Linked DNA regions of Thiosulfativibrio zosterae. The protein of the gene in region 2 binds, or shares a complex with, the protein of the main gene of each other region. Links are inferred from orthologs where the notes say so. Each region holds a gene or a part of one and is shown on either strand. Other genes may lie near its edges. The genes, in order: trxB and trxA.

Region 1 (5,979 bases), 1.3 Mb from region 2 along the record:
ACTTGCTTAACGAGCAAATTCGTAAACAGGCAGAAAAAGCAAAACAGACAGTGGATCAGGTTCGTAAAATTGTCAGTGAAACCGCTACCAAAGACTTGGAACAGGCCAATTCTTCACAAACCAAAGTGACTGGTTTGGTTCAAGACTTAGAGGATATGAATGATGGTATTTCAGATAAACTGGGTGATGTTTCAGGGATTATTTCACAAATTGAAACCAGTGTATCAAATGCTATGCGTTCACTTCAGTTTGAAGATATTGTAAGACAGTTAGTCGAGCAGGTTCTGAATCACCTTGAGAATTTGAGTGGATTTTCTCGCGAAATCAATATGTTTATTGCTGCCGGTAAAGATATGCCTGTTGCCTCTCTAAAAGAGCATCAAGAGCGCTTAGAAAACTTTAGACAAACGATTCATGACCAAAGAGAAGATATTGAATCGAAAAGAATGCGCCGTGTAACAGCGGCCTCAATGGATGAAGGTGAAATTGATTTATTCTAAAGAATAATGAATATGCACAAAAAAGCCCGATGGATACATCGGGCTTTTTTTTAATTTAAAGAATTAAGCCATTCCACCCATTTGATTGTTCCATAAACTGCCGAAAATTAAACTGAAAAATAAGCCAGTTGCAAACACAATGTACCAGCGTTGACGCTGTTTGGCGGCTGCTTTAACTTCTTCTTCGGTCATTTCTTTTTCTTCATCTCTATCTTTAAAGAAAACAGCCATAAATCCAATGGCTGAAATAAACCCCGCAATATTGGCAAAATAATGAATGCCGGTAATCATAGAAGTAATGCCTAGCGCCAAGATAGTGCTGTAAGTGATGAGTAAATATTTCATAATAAAGTTCCTAGAGTGTCATAATAATTTGCGATATTGTAAAAAATTTGGAGTATCTCATGTATAAATTTGTTTTCTTTGTGCCAGAAGCCTATTTAGAAAGTGTTAAAAAGGCGGTATTTGCCGCTGGCGCAGGTAAAGTGGGTACTTATGATTTTTGCAGTTGGCAAGTAAAAGGGTCTGGACAGTTTATGCCTAGGGCAGGGGCTAACCCTTTTTTAGGTAAGGTGAATGAGGTAGAAACGGTTGAAGAGTATCGTGTTGAAATGCTTTGTGAAGAAAACTTGATGCATCATGTCATAAGGGCATTTAAACATACCCACCCTTATGAAACACCCGCCTATGAAGTCCTTAAACTAGAAGATTTTTGAAAACATTAAAGGAAAGGACTTGCCTTTCCTTATTCAAAAAAGACTTAGCTTGATTGCTTCTCTTTGCTGGCCATAATAAATTCTATTGTAAATATTAAAGTGGCATTGGGTCCAATGATGTTGCCGGCACCTTTGGCACCATAACCCAGTGAAGGGGGAACATAAATTTCCCACTTAGCGCCTGGTTTCATGCGTTTTAATGCTTCACCCCAGCCTTGGATAACATCGCCCATTTGAAATTCAATGGGGGTTCCGCGATTATACGAGCTATCAAACTCTGTGCCGTCAATTAAAGTGCCTTTATAGTTAGCCGTAATATAGTCACCTTCTGCTGGGCTTTCACCTTGCCCTTCTTCTAGGACTAAATATTGTAATCCGTTAGGCAGAGTCACCACGCCTGGTTTTTTCTTGTTGGTAGCCATAAATTCGGCACCGGCTTTGGCATTAGCCTCGGCTATTTTTTGTTTTTCGGCAGCTTGTTTAGCCAGCATTTCTTTCTTGAGTGCCATGATAGAAGATTGCATTTGTTCTTCGGTGAGTTTCATGGGTTGTTTGTTAAGGTAATCTTGCATACCCTGCACTAAAGCACCTGTATCAATGTCAATGCCTTGACTTTCAAAGTTTTTGGCAAGGTCGGTTCCTAAGGTGTAGCTGGCTTGTTGTTGGGTTGTTTCAAGTTTAATGCTTTCATCTGCATATGAAAGCCCTGTGACAGCGGATAAAGCGATAATTAGTAATGTTTTTTTCATAATAGTTCGTCTTATTTAAGGTGTTAAAAAGCCCCAAAATAAAGGGGCTTTAGTGATTATTTATTATTATGCTTGCGCATCAAGTTGGTCTAGATATTTTTCAGCATCTAAAGCCGCCATACAACCCGCGCCAGATGAAGTAATGGCTTGTTTGTAGACTTGGTCCATAACATCGCCAGCCGCAAAAACCCCAGGGATGGAGGTTTGAGTTGCATTTCCTTGTAAGCCACTCTGCACTTTAATGTAGCCGTTAATCATTTCTAATTGGCCATCGAACAATTGGGTGTTCGGGGTATGTCCAATGGCAATAAATACGCCTGACAAATCAATATCTTTAGTTTCACCCGTATGCACATGCTTTAAACGCATCCCAGTGACGCCCATTTTGTCACCTAAAACTTCATCTAAAGTAGAGTTAAACTCGATTTTAATGTTGCCATTTTCCGCTTTTTCATGAAGGTGTTTGGCAAGAATTTTTTCAGAACTAAAGCTGTCTCTACGGTGAACAATGGTCACTTCTGCTGCAATATTAGATAAGTAAAGCGCTTCTTCAACAGCAGTGTTTCCGCCACCAATCACAGCAACTTTTTGATTACGATAAAAGAAACCATCACAAGTTGCGCAGGCAGAAACCCCTTTACCTTTAAAAGCTTCTTCAGAGGGTAGACCCAAATATTTGGCAGAAGCGCCTGTTGCGATAATCAGTGCGTCACAAGTATATTCACCCGAATCACCGGTTAATTTAAAAGGTTTGTTTTGTAAGTCTGCGGTGTGAATGTGATCAAAAATGATTTCTGTGCCAAAACGCTCAGCGTGTTTTTGCATACGAACCATTAGGTCTGGACCGGTAAGTCCTTCTACATCTCCTGGCCAATTATCAACTTCAGTGGTTGTTGTCAGTTGTCCGCCTTGCTGCATCCCGGTAATCATGACAGGTTGTAGGTTAGCGCGTGCAGCATAAACGGCCGCTGTATAGCCGGCAGGGCCTGAGCCTAAGATTAAAAGTTTACAATGCTTCGTTGCCATACTAAGTTTTCCTTTAGCGTTCAAATGTATTGATTGGAGTAATCTGTTATCTAATCCGCGTTTATAGCCAATACCTGGTGTTAAACGACAGTCTAGTGGAATAAATATGTTAAAATTTTAGCAGTTTTTCTAACTTTCATTTCAGTATATTAAAAATTAATAAAGAATCCCGTTAACCCAATGACTTTTAAGCAAGCCAAAAAACAAACGACACCTGCCGTCAAAGAAGAAAAAACCGAAAATGGTTTTTTTAGAATAGGTTTTCCTGACTTGGGGTGGGTGCTAAAAGACGGTTTGGTTTTAAGCAGTATTGGCCTCGCATTTTTTTTGTTTTTGGTATTGTTCAGTTACCACCCAACCGATCCAGGTTTTGATTCTGCCAGTGCTCAACAAGCCGTTAACAACTATGGTGGCAAAACTGGGGCTTGGCTGTCATCATTCATTCTTTACCTATTTGGAATTTTTGGTTTTTTGATTCCTTTTGGGGTCTTTATGGCCGCTTGGGTAACTTTAAAACTGCGGGCAGGCAGTGCCTTAGATGTGTCGCGTTTTATTTTCAGCTTGGTTGGCCTATTTTTCTTAATTCTGTCGGGTGCAGGGTTGAGCGCTTTGTATCTAGACCCAAACAATAGCTTGATTCAATTGCCTTATTCCGGTGGCGGGGTGATGGGCTATGAGTTGAGTCAAGGTTTAGTGGCTTCTATTGACTTGTTAGGTGCAACTTTAGTTTTGCTGGTTATGTTAGCCACTTCATTTAGTTTATTTACCAGCTACTCTTGGCTAACGATTGTCGAAGTAACGGGCGCTATCAGTTTCAGACTGTTTCAATTTTTAAAGGTTCAGACAGAAAGTTTCCAGTCTCAGATAGAACAAAAGAAAACGGAACAAACCTCTAATCAAAAAACCGTTGAAATTAAGGCACCCCATTCTAAAACCGCCAGTGATTCTCAAGAACATGACAAGGCTGAGCCTCAAAAGCCAATGTTAGGCGTTTTGAAAAATCAAAAAAATAAAGTCATGGCTTTATTGGCAGAAAAGAAAACGGTCAAGGATAAAACTGCAAAAGTAGAACCTAAAATTGTGTCTCCTGAGTTAACGCCAGAAGAACAGAGTGTTAAGCCTAAATTGGGCGGTCAAGTATCTAAGCGAGATAATGATTTAGATGAAGTTGATGAAGATATTGGTGACTATGAAGTAAAAATTGGTCAAAAAATATCTGCCAATAATGCGCTACCGTTTATTGAGTCAGGCGAGTTGCCCAGTGTGGAATTACTAGACCCTATTCCAGAATATGAGGATGGTTTTTCTGAAGAAACCTTAAAAAATCTCAGCTTCTTAGTAGAGCAGCGTCTTGAAGAGTTTGGTGTTAAGGTAAAAGTAGAATCTGTGCAACCTGGGCCTGTGGTTACGCGGTTTGAGGTATTGCCAGCTCCTGGCGTGAAAGTCAGTCAAATTAATAATTTGGCAAAAGATTTAGCGCGTGTTTTATCGGTTAAGTCGGTGCGAGTGGTGGATATTATTCCCGGCAAGTCGGTAGTCGGCATTGAAATTCCCAATGAAGAGCGTGAGGTGGTTAGTTTTAGAGAAGTGATTTCTTCGGAAGAGTTTCAAAAGTCACCTTCGCCCTTAACCATTGCTTTAGGTAAAGATATTGCCGGCAAAAGTGTTGTTGCAGATATCGGTAAAATGCCTCACTTGTTGGTTGCGGGAACCACAGGGGCAGGTAAATCGGTGGGGATTAACAGTATGATTTTAAGTCTGCTGTATAAGTCTACCCCTGAAGAGGTTCGCATGATTATGATTGACCCTAAAATGTTAGAGCTGTCAATTTACGAGGATATTCCGCACTTATTAACACCTGTGGTGACTGACATGAGTGACGCTGCCAATGCTTTGCGTTGGTGTGTGTTTGAAATGGATCGTCGTTATCAGTTGATGGCCAAGCTGGGGGTTAGAAATATTGCAGGTTATAACGCCAAAGTGAAAGGCGCTATTGAAGATGGAAAGCCCATTATTGATCCCTTGTACCAGCAGGTTGCCAGTTTTGGTTTAGAACCTGGGCAGAAGCCTCCAACTTTAGATGCCTTGCCTTATATCGTGGTCGTGGTTGATGAATTTGCCGATATGATAATGGTAGTGGGTAAAGAGGTTGAACAGCTCATAGCCCGTATTGCGCAAAAGGCGCGTGCCGCAGGCATACATCTCATTTTGGCAACTCAGCGACCTTCTGTGAATGTTATCACAGGGTTAATTAAAGCCAATATTCCAACGCGTATTTCCTTTATGGTGAACACCAAAATCGACTCTCGTACCATTTTAGATCAAGGCGGTGCAGAGCAGCTGTTGGGTATGGGGGATATGTTGTTTATGCCGCCAGGCAGTGGTTCGCCAAAGCGGGTGCATGGTGCTTATATGACGGATGACGAAGTGCATCGTGTGGCAGAGTTTGTGAAATCACAAGGTGAACCACAATATTTACCCAGCATTACTCAAGCCCCTAGTTCTAGTGAAGAGGGAGCTGGTGAAGAGGGTGAAGATGCTGAGCAAGACAAATTGTATGATGAAGTGGTCGAGTTTGTGATTGATGGTCGCCGTGTTTCAGTGTCTTCTGTGCAACGCCGCTTTAGCATTGGGTATAATCGCGCGGCTCGAATTGTTGAGGCGATGGAGCGTGCGGGTATTGTTTCTTCGATGCGCTCTAATGGTAATCGTGAAGTGCTGGTGCCTAAGTCCGAATAATGTTGTTATTGAGGTTGTCATTTGTTGTATTTTATTAAGATTTTAATGTTTTGGAGTTTGTCTTTTGCGGTTGTGGCCTCGGATGCCAAAATAGCCCCGTTGCAAAATTTTGTGAATCAGCTTAAAACATTTTCAGCGGATTTTGAGCAGACTCAACCTGAAGAAGAGTTAATGAAATTAAATCTATCTGAAGGCTCAATTTTATTAAAACGTCCTGGCAAACTCGTTTGGCAGTACACCAAACCTGAC
Region 2 (5,981 bases):
TTGCGAAACTTGTGCGAGGGGTTGACCAGGTTGCAGGAGTTTTTGCTTTTTTTCGATTTCGGGCGCAACCACCCCAATTAAGCGAATCAGTTGGCCTTGCACAATTAAGGTGTCACCACGCGTGGCAAAAGTTGCCTTGGCCCAATTATCAATTTCAGGCATTTTGCATTCATCTGTGTCTGCGCTTTGCGCAACGGGCGTCCAAAAGCTCAGGCTGATTAGGCTTAAGAGCATTAAAAGGCGGGGCTGAAAAATCGATAATGTTTTCATAAGCACTCATTTTAATCAAGATGAACAGCTTAAAGCAAGGCTTAGACCAGAATAGCGAACTGGTTTGGAATTGGATTGCCGATGATCTTAGAGCAAGTAAAAAAAAAGGTCGCAATGCGACCTTTTAGAAAAGAATAATCGAGTCTTACTTGCGACCATACTTCTGACGGAATTTCTCAACACGACCTTCAGTATCGACAAGAGATTGCTTGCCAGTATAGAAAGGGTGAGATGCGCTAGAAACTTCTACGCGGACTAAAGGATAATCTTTACCGTCTAGCGTAATGGTTTCAGCTTTCTTAGGTTTAATCGTTGAACGAGTTACATAAGTTTCGCCAGTCGAGATATCTTGGAAAACGACTTCGTTATATTCTGGATGAATGCCTGGTTGCATGATGACGGTCCATTTGATAATTCAAAAACGAGAATTATAATTAAAATTTTAGTAAATGCAAGCACTTAAATTAAATAAGTTAATGAAATTTAAGCCGCTTGCGGTTTTTTGTGGTGTTAAATGCTTGCCTAACGCTTCATTGCCACAAACAACTCAGCGTTGGTTTTGGTGTTTTTCATTTGATTAATCAGCGTTTCAGTCGATTCAATTTCATTGTTCATACTTTGTAAGAAGCGACGGATAATCCAAATATTTTTCAATTCGTCTTCAGTCGTTAACAATTCTTCTTTACGCGTGCCCGATTTCTCAATGTTAATCGCAGGGAAAATACGCTTCTCAGCCAAGTTACGCGATAGGTGAAGTTCCATGTTACCGGTCCCTTTGAATTCTTCAAAGATGACCTCGTCCATTTTAGAACCTGTATCAATCAACGCAGTCGCGATAATCGTTAAAGAACCCCCTTCTTCGATATTACGCGCCGCACCAAAAAAGCGTTTGGGGCGGTGTAAAGCATTGGCGTCCACACCCCCAGACAAAATTTTGCCGGATGATGGGGTTACTGTGTTGTAAGCACGCGCTAAACGGGTAATTGAATCAAGCAGGATGATGACATCTTTTTTGTGTTCAACCAAGCGTTTGGCTTTTTCGATAACCATTTCGGCAACCTGAACATGGCGAGTTGCGGGTTCATCAAAGGTAGAAGAAATCACTTCACCTTTCACGGTGCGCATCATTTCAGTCACCTCTTCAGGACGCTCATCAATCAGCAATACAATTAAATAACAATCCGGATGGTTTTCGGCAATCGACTGGGCGATGTTCTGCAAAATCATGGTCTTACCTGATTTTGGCGGTGCAACAATCAAACCACGCTGCCCTTTACCAAATGGCGAGGCAATATCGATGATTTTTGCGGTAATGTCTTCGGTGCTGCCGTTACCCAATTCCATTTTCAAACGCTCTTGAGCGTGTAATGGCGTTAAGTTTTCAAACGCAATTTTCTTACGCGCAATTTCAGGTTCTTCAAAGTTGATTTTGCCCACTTTTAGCAGTGCAAAATAACGCTCACCTTCTTTAGGTGGGCGAATTTTGCCTGAAATGGAGTCCCCTTTGCGTAAACCAAAACGGCGAATCTGGCTGGGCGATACATATAAGTCATCGGGTCCCGCTAGGTAAGAGCCATCTTCTGAGCGTAAAAATCCAAATCCATCGGGTAGGACTTCTAAAACACCTTCACCATAGATATCTTCACCGCTTTTGGCGTGTGCTTTGAGGATGGCAAAAATGATTTCTTGTTTTTTAAGTCTGGCTAAACTGTCTTCTAAGCCTTTTTCAGCGGCAATTTCGAGCAGTTTGGAAACAGACATTTTTTTTAAATCGCTTAAATGCATAAGTAGTTTCTATCTTTTTTAATATCTATGGAAAATTGATTTCATGGTCAATTTGGGTTGGTTTTTAAAAGGCTTTAAAACAAATTTTATTTGGTTTTGAACTTTAAAAGTGTTTGAAAAGGTAAATTTGAATGGTGCTTGAAAGGAATTGGGTTTCAATGCCAGGCTAAGAAGCTTAGCCTAGCATTGAGCGTTTTAGCGGATTATAGGTTACCGTCTAAAAATGCGCACAATTGTGATTTAGACAAAGCACCTACTTGAGTTGCATCGACTTCACCATTTTTGAATAAAACCAAAGTTGGGATGCCACGCACACCGTATTTTGGTGGTGTAGATGGGTTTTCATCAATGTTCAACTTAGCCACTTTGATTTTGCCTGCATATTCACCAGCAACTTCATCTAGGATAGGGGTAATCATTTTGCAAGGACCACACCATTCTGCCCAAAAATCAACTAGAACGGGCATATCAGATTTTAAAACTTCAGTTTCAAAGGTTGCATCACTTGTTGCAATCATGTTGTCACTCATTGTTAGTAACTCCTATTATTATTTTTGTTGCATCTAACCGCACTTGTCAAAAGACAAGCAGTGAAAATTCGGATTGAAAATTCGTCAGAACAGACATTTGATGTGGTTGGAACAAGAATCGACGCTTTTATTTGCACCAAGCACTTCATGAAAAACTTTAAATTTTTGTAATTATTACATTATTAAAAGTGCATTTACAAACATTTTTTGCAAAATCAAGAATTTTTATTCAAAAAAATGGCTTAATTTTGGCTAAGTTCGTGCAAAACTAAGATTTTCTGCTAATATCTAGGATTTATTTTAGTTGAATCTAGAGAAGTGTCATTTTATGAATAGAGTATTTCGTTTAGTCATTTCTTGTCCTGACCGTAACGGTATTGTGGCAAGAGTGTCAGGATTTATTGCCCAATTGGGCGGCTCGATTGTTGAAGCCAATCACCATACCGACTCTGAAAACCAATGGTTTTTCATGCGCTATGAGATTTTAGCCAGTTCTTTAGGCAATGATCTAGAAGGCTTTAAAACCCAGTTTTCGGCCATAGCGACTGAGTTTAATATGCAATGGCAAGTCAACGATTCTGCGTCACCCAAAAAGATTGCTCTGTTTGCCAGTAAAGAATCACACTGTTTGGCGGATTTACTCTACCGTTGGCATGAGCAAGATTTACCCGGACAAGTGGCCTGTGTGATTGCCAACCATGAAGATTTACGCTCTATGGCAGAATGGTATGGTGTGCCTTTCCATTATGTGCCTGTCACGCCCGATACCAAGCCCGCAGCTTTTGCTGAGGCTGAAAAAATTGTGGCCGATTATCAAGCAGAAGTAATTGTTTTGGCGCGTTATATGCAAATTTTACCGCCTAATTTGTGTGCAGATTATGCCGGTCGTGTGATTAACATTCATCACAGTTTCTTGCCGTCCTTTGTGGGTGCAAAACCTTATCATCAAGCCTTTGAGCGCGGTGTGAAATTGATTGGGGCGACTTGCCATTATGTGACTGAAGAACTCGATGCAGGTCCAATCATTGAGCAGGATGTGGTGCGTGTCAGTCATTCTCAAACCGTTGAAGATTTAAAACGCTTAGGCAGAGATGTTGAAAAAAATGTTCTGTCTAAAGGTTTAAGAGCGCATCTTGAAGACCGCGTTTTGATTTTAGGCAATAAAACCGTGGTGTTTAACGCTTAATTTTCTAATCTATTTTTGTCTAGATATTCCGCCAAACTGTTTTGCAGTTTGGCTTCTAATTGCTTACGACTGTTCAGTTGTGAGGTCACCAAATTTTCCCAAGCGTCATTGAGCAGCAGTTTACGGCTAAATAGTGTTTGTAGCTGAGCATCCGCTTGAGTGCTTAAAAAGTCTAACTCACCCAAAGTCCAATCTCGCAGCGCTAAAGAAACGCTCTCATAAGGTTGCTGTTGCAAATAGCCTAAAGGAAAAGGCGCTGCTTTAAAAGGCAGGGTTTTTAAAATCGCCAAGAGCGTGGGTATTTCTAAATCTTGATAATGCGTTTGCAAACAATAAACCCATTGTGGGGTCACCATTTGCTGGGTGATTTTTACCAAGTCTTGGGCGCTTTGGGATAAAGGCTGACAGAGGTTAATCGAATAAGTGCCGCTGGCGTGGTCTTTTTTAAGCCCTAATCCGAGGGTTTTAAAGTCGTTTTGCGTCCAAAAGTTTAATAACTGCGCAGTCACCCCAAAACTACTGGCGACATAATCGAATTGTTGTTGCTTGGCAAACGGGGTTAGGTGTTGAAGTAAGTGGCTGCCTAATTGTTGGTTTTGCCACGCGTCTTGAACCGCAATGCGCATTACGCGCAATCCTTTTAACCTTAGCCAGTCTGGGTTGCCCGTTTGTTGGTAAAGTTTTTGCGGAAACAAATGACCTTGTAATCTTCTAGGTTTTTTTGGGTCGGGTAGCGGTAAGTCACCTTCTGAGATGGCAATGAGCGCACCCAATAGGTGCTCGTTTTGCATGGCTGCAAAAATGGTGAGATTGGGCGCTTCTAAGAGTTGCATCAAATCGTTTGGCGAGGTTTGGTAGTGCGCCGATACCAATAATTGAAATAACTCATGCAGCTGTTGCGGGTTATCCAAAAGCCTTGCCACGCTGAGTGTTTGATAAACGATTGGGGCATTATTTTCTTGGCTGTTGAAAGCTTTACAGGGCGTTAAGAGTAGCGTTTGATTAAGGGTGTTTTCCAGCCAGTCGCCGGCTCGCCAGCGGATAGGCGTGTGCAATTCCAAGCGTTTCCAGCCGGGCGTTGCGCTGTCTAAAAAGGCACTGAGTTTAAGCTCAAAGCCACGCCCCGATCCCTCATAACCTTGCGAGGTACTGGCCAACACCAAACGGTGATAGGTTTGTATCAGGGTTTGCAACATCGGCAGTGGTAAATGTGCCGCTTCGTCAACTAACAGCAGATCAGTTTGGATGGGGTTTGCGATGAGTTCGTCTGGCGCTTTAAAAGTGATGAACTCAGTCAGTCCGGCATCTTCTACAATCTGTAGCGCACTTTTAACCTGGTCGGGTCGAGCGGCGGTTAAAGTAATGTGGCGTTTACCGGCTTCCATTAAGGCCACTGCCGCCAAACCTAACGTAGAAGATTTGCCGCGACCTCTGTCAGCGGTGATTAATAACGGACGCTTGCGATGCCCGAGCGCGACTTTTTGAATGAGCTTGACCGCTGCCAGTTGGTCTGGAGTGGGTAGGGTTTGACAGGGTGCGGTTTGGTTTAAAGGAAATTGATTAAACCAAGCTTCTAGATCTTTAGGGTCTTGGTGTTGGGTTAAATGAATGGCATGCTGGGTGAGTTGTTGCCACAGAAACGCATTAAACCCTCTGAGGGTGTCTTTGGCTTTCAACGGAAAAGACAGGTGTTTTTCACAGGATTTATTGGGTAAATTTAACCAGGCCTGGTGCTCTGGTAGCAAAATAATGCACCAACCGCCGGCTTTAATCATGCCACTTAAAATACCCAGTGTATTGGGGTCGATGCCTTCGGTTGCCGAAAAAATCACAAAGTCGGTTTCTTGTCCCAACAGCAAGGAAGCCGCTTTGGGATGAATAGCTTTTGCTTGGGTAAAAGGCGAGTGTTCACCTACCCACAAGCCTTGTTTGAGAGGCGTTTGCGCCAGAAACGCTTGGCAAAGTGCTTCTTGCCAGGCAGTTTCTCCACTGAGCAATAGGCAGGCACGAATCTGCGCCTTAAGCAGTTTTTCACTGAGGGTTTTTAACGCCTTCACTTGCGCAGACAGCATCTATCTAACCTCGATGGTCACTTCGGTTTGGGTGGGGAGATAGGTTAATACAATCTTGCCGGTTTGTTTGCCTAAAACCACCTTAAGGGTTTGGGTGTCGACAAATTCGGTTTCAAAAGTCAGGCTAGGGGTGTGCTT

Evidence for each region.
Region 1: the proteins of trxA (region 2) and trxB are in contact, whole or in part, in a crystal structure (PDB 1F6M), measured with the Escherichia coli proteins. The link is inferred for Thiosulfativibrio zosterae from one-to-one orthologs.

The regions. Positions count from the first base shown.
Region 1 is NZ_AP021888.1:1,183,877-1,189,855, forward strand. What follows is about bases 1,012-3,866. They hold trxB (thioredoxin-disulfide reductase), read right to left. Parts: upstream 2,992-3,866; coding sequence 2,032-2,991; downstream 1,012-2,031. Other genes in these bases: THMIRH_RS05345 (YqfO family protein), read left to right, coding at 1,012-1,216; THMIRH_RS05350 (FKBP-type peptidyl-prolyl cis-trans isomerase), read right to left, coding at 1,261-1,965; THMIRH_RS05360 (DNA translocase FtsK), read left to right, coding at 3,172-3,866. In the rest of the region: THMIRH_RS05335 (methyl-accepting chemotaxis protein), read left to right, coding at 1-500; THMIRH_RS05340 (hypothetical protein), read right to left, coding at 564-845; more of THMIRH_RS05345, read left to right, coding at 905-1,011; more of THMIRH_RS05360, read left to right, coding at 3,867-5,730; outer membrane lipoprotein periplasmic chaperone LolA, read left to right, coding at 5,752-5,979.
Region 2 is NZ_AP021888.1:2,459,216-2,465,196, reverse strand. What follows is about bases 923-3,779. They hold trxA (thioredoxin TrxA), read right to left. Parts: upstream 2,586-3,779; coding sequence 2,259-2,585; downstream 923-2,258. Other genes in these bases: THMIRH_RS11255 (tRNA(Met) cytidine acetyltransferase TmcA domain-containing protein), read right to left, coding at 3,768-3,779; purU (formyltetrahydrofolate deformylase), read left to right, coding at 2,914-3,771; rho (transcription termination factor Rho), read right to left, coding at 923-2,055. Outside these bases: THMIRH_RS11280 (thermonuclease family protein), read right to left, coding at 1-270; THMIRH_RS11275 (type B 50S ribosomal protein L31), read right to left, coding at 416-664; more of rho, read right to left, coding at 793-922; more of THMIRH_RS11255, read right to left, coding at 3,780-5,843; THMIRH_RS11250 (CAP domain-containing protein), read right to left, coding at 5,844-5,981. UniProt on the Escherichia coli protein: Participates in various redox reactions through the reversible oxidation of its active center dithiol to a disulfide and catalyzes dithiol-disulfide exchange reactions.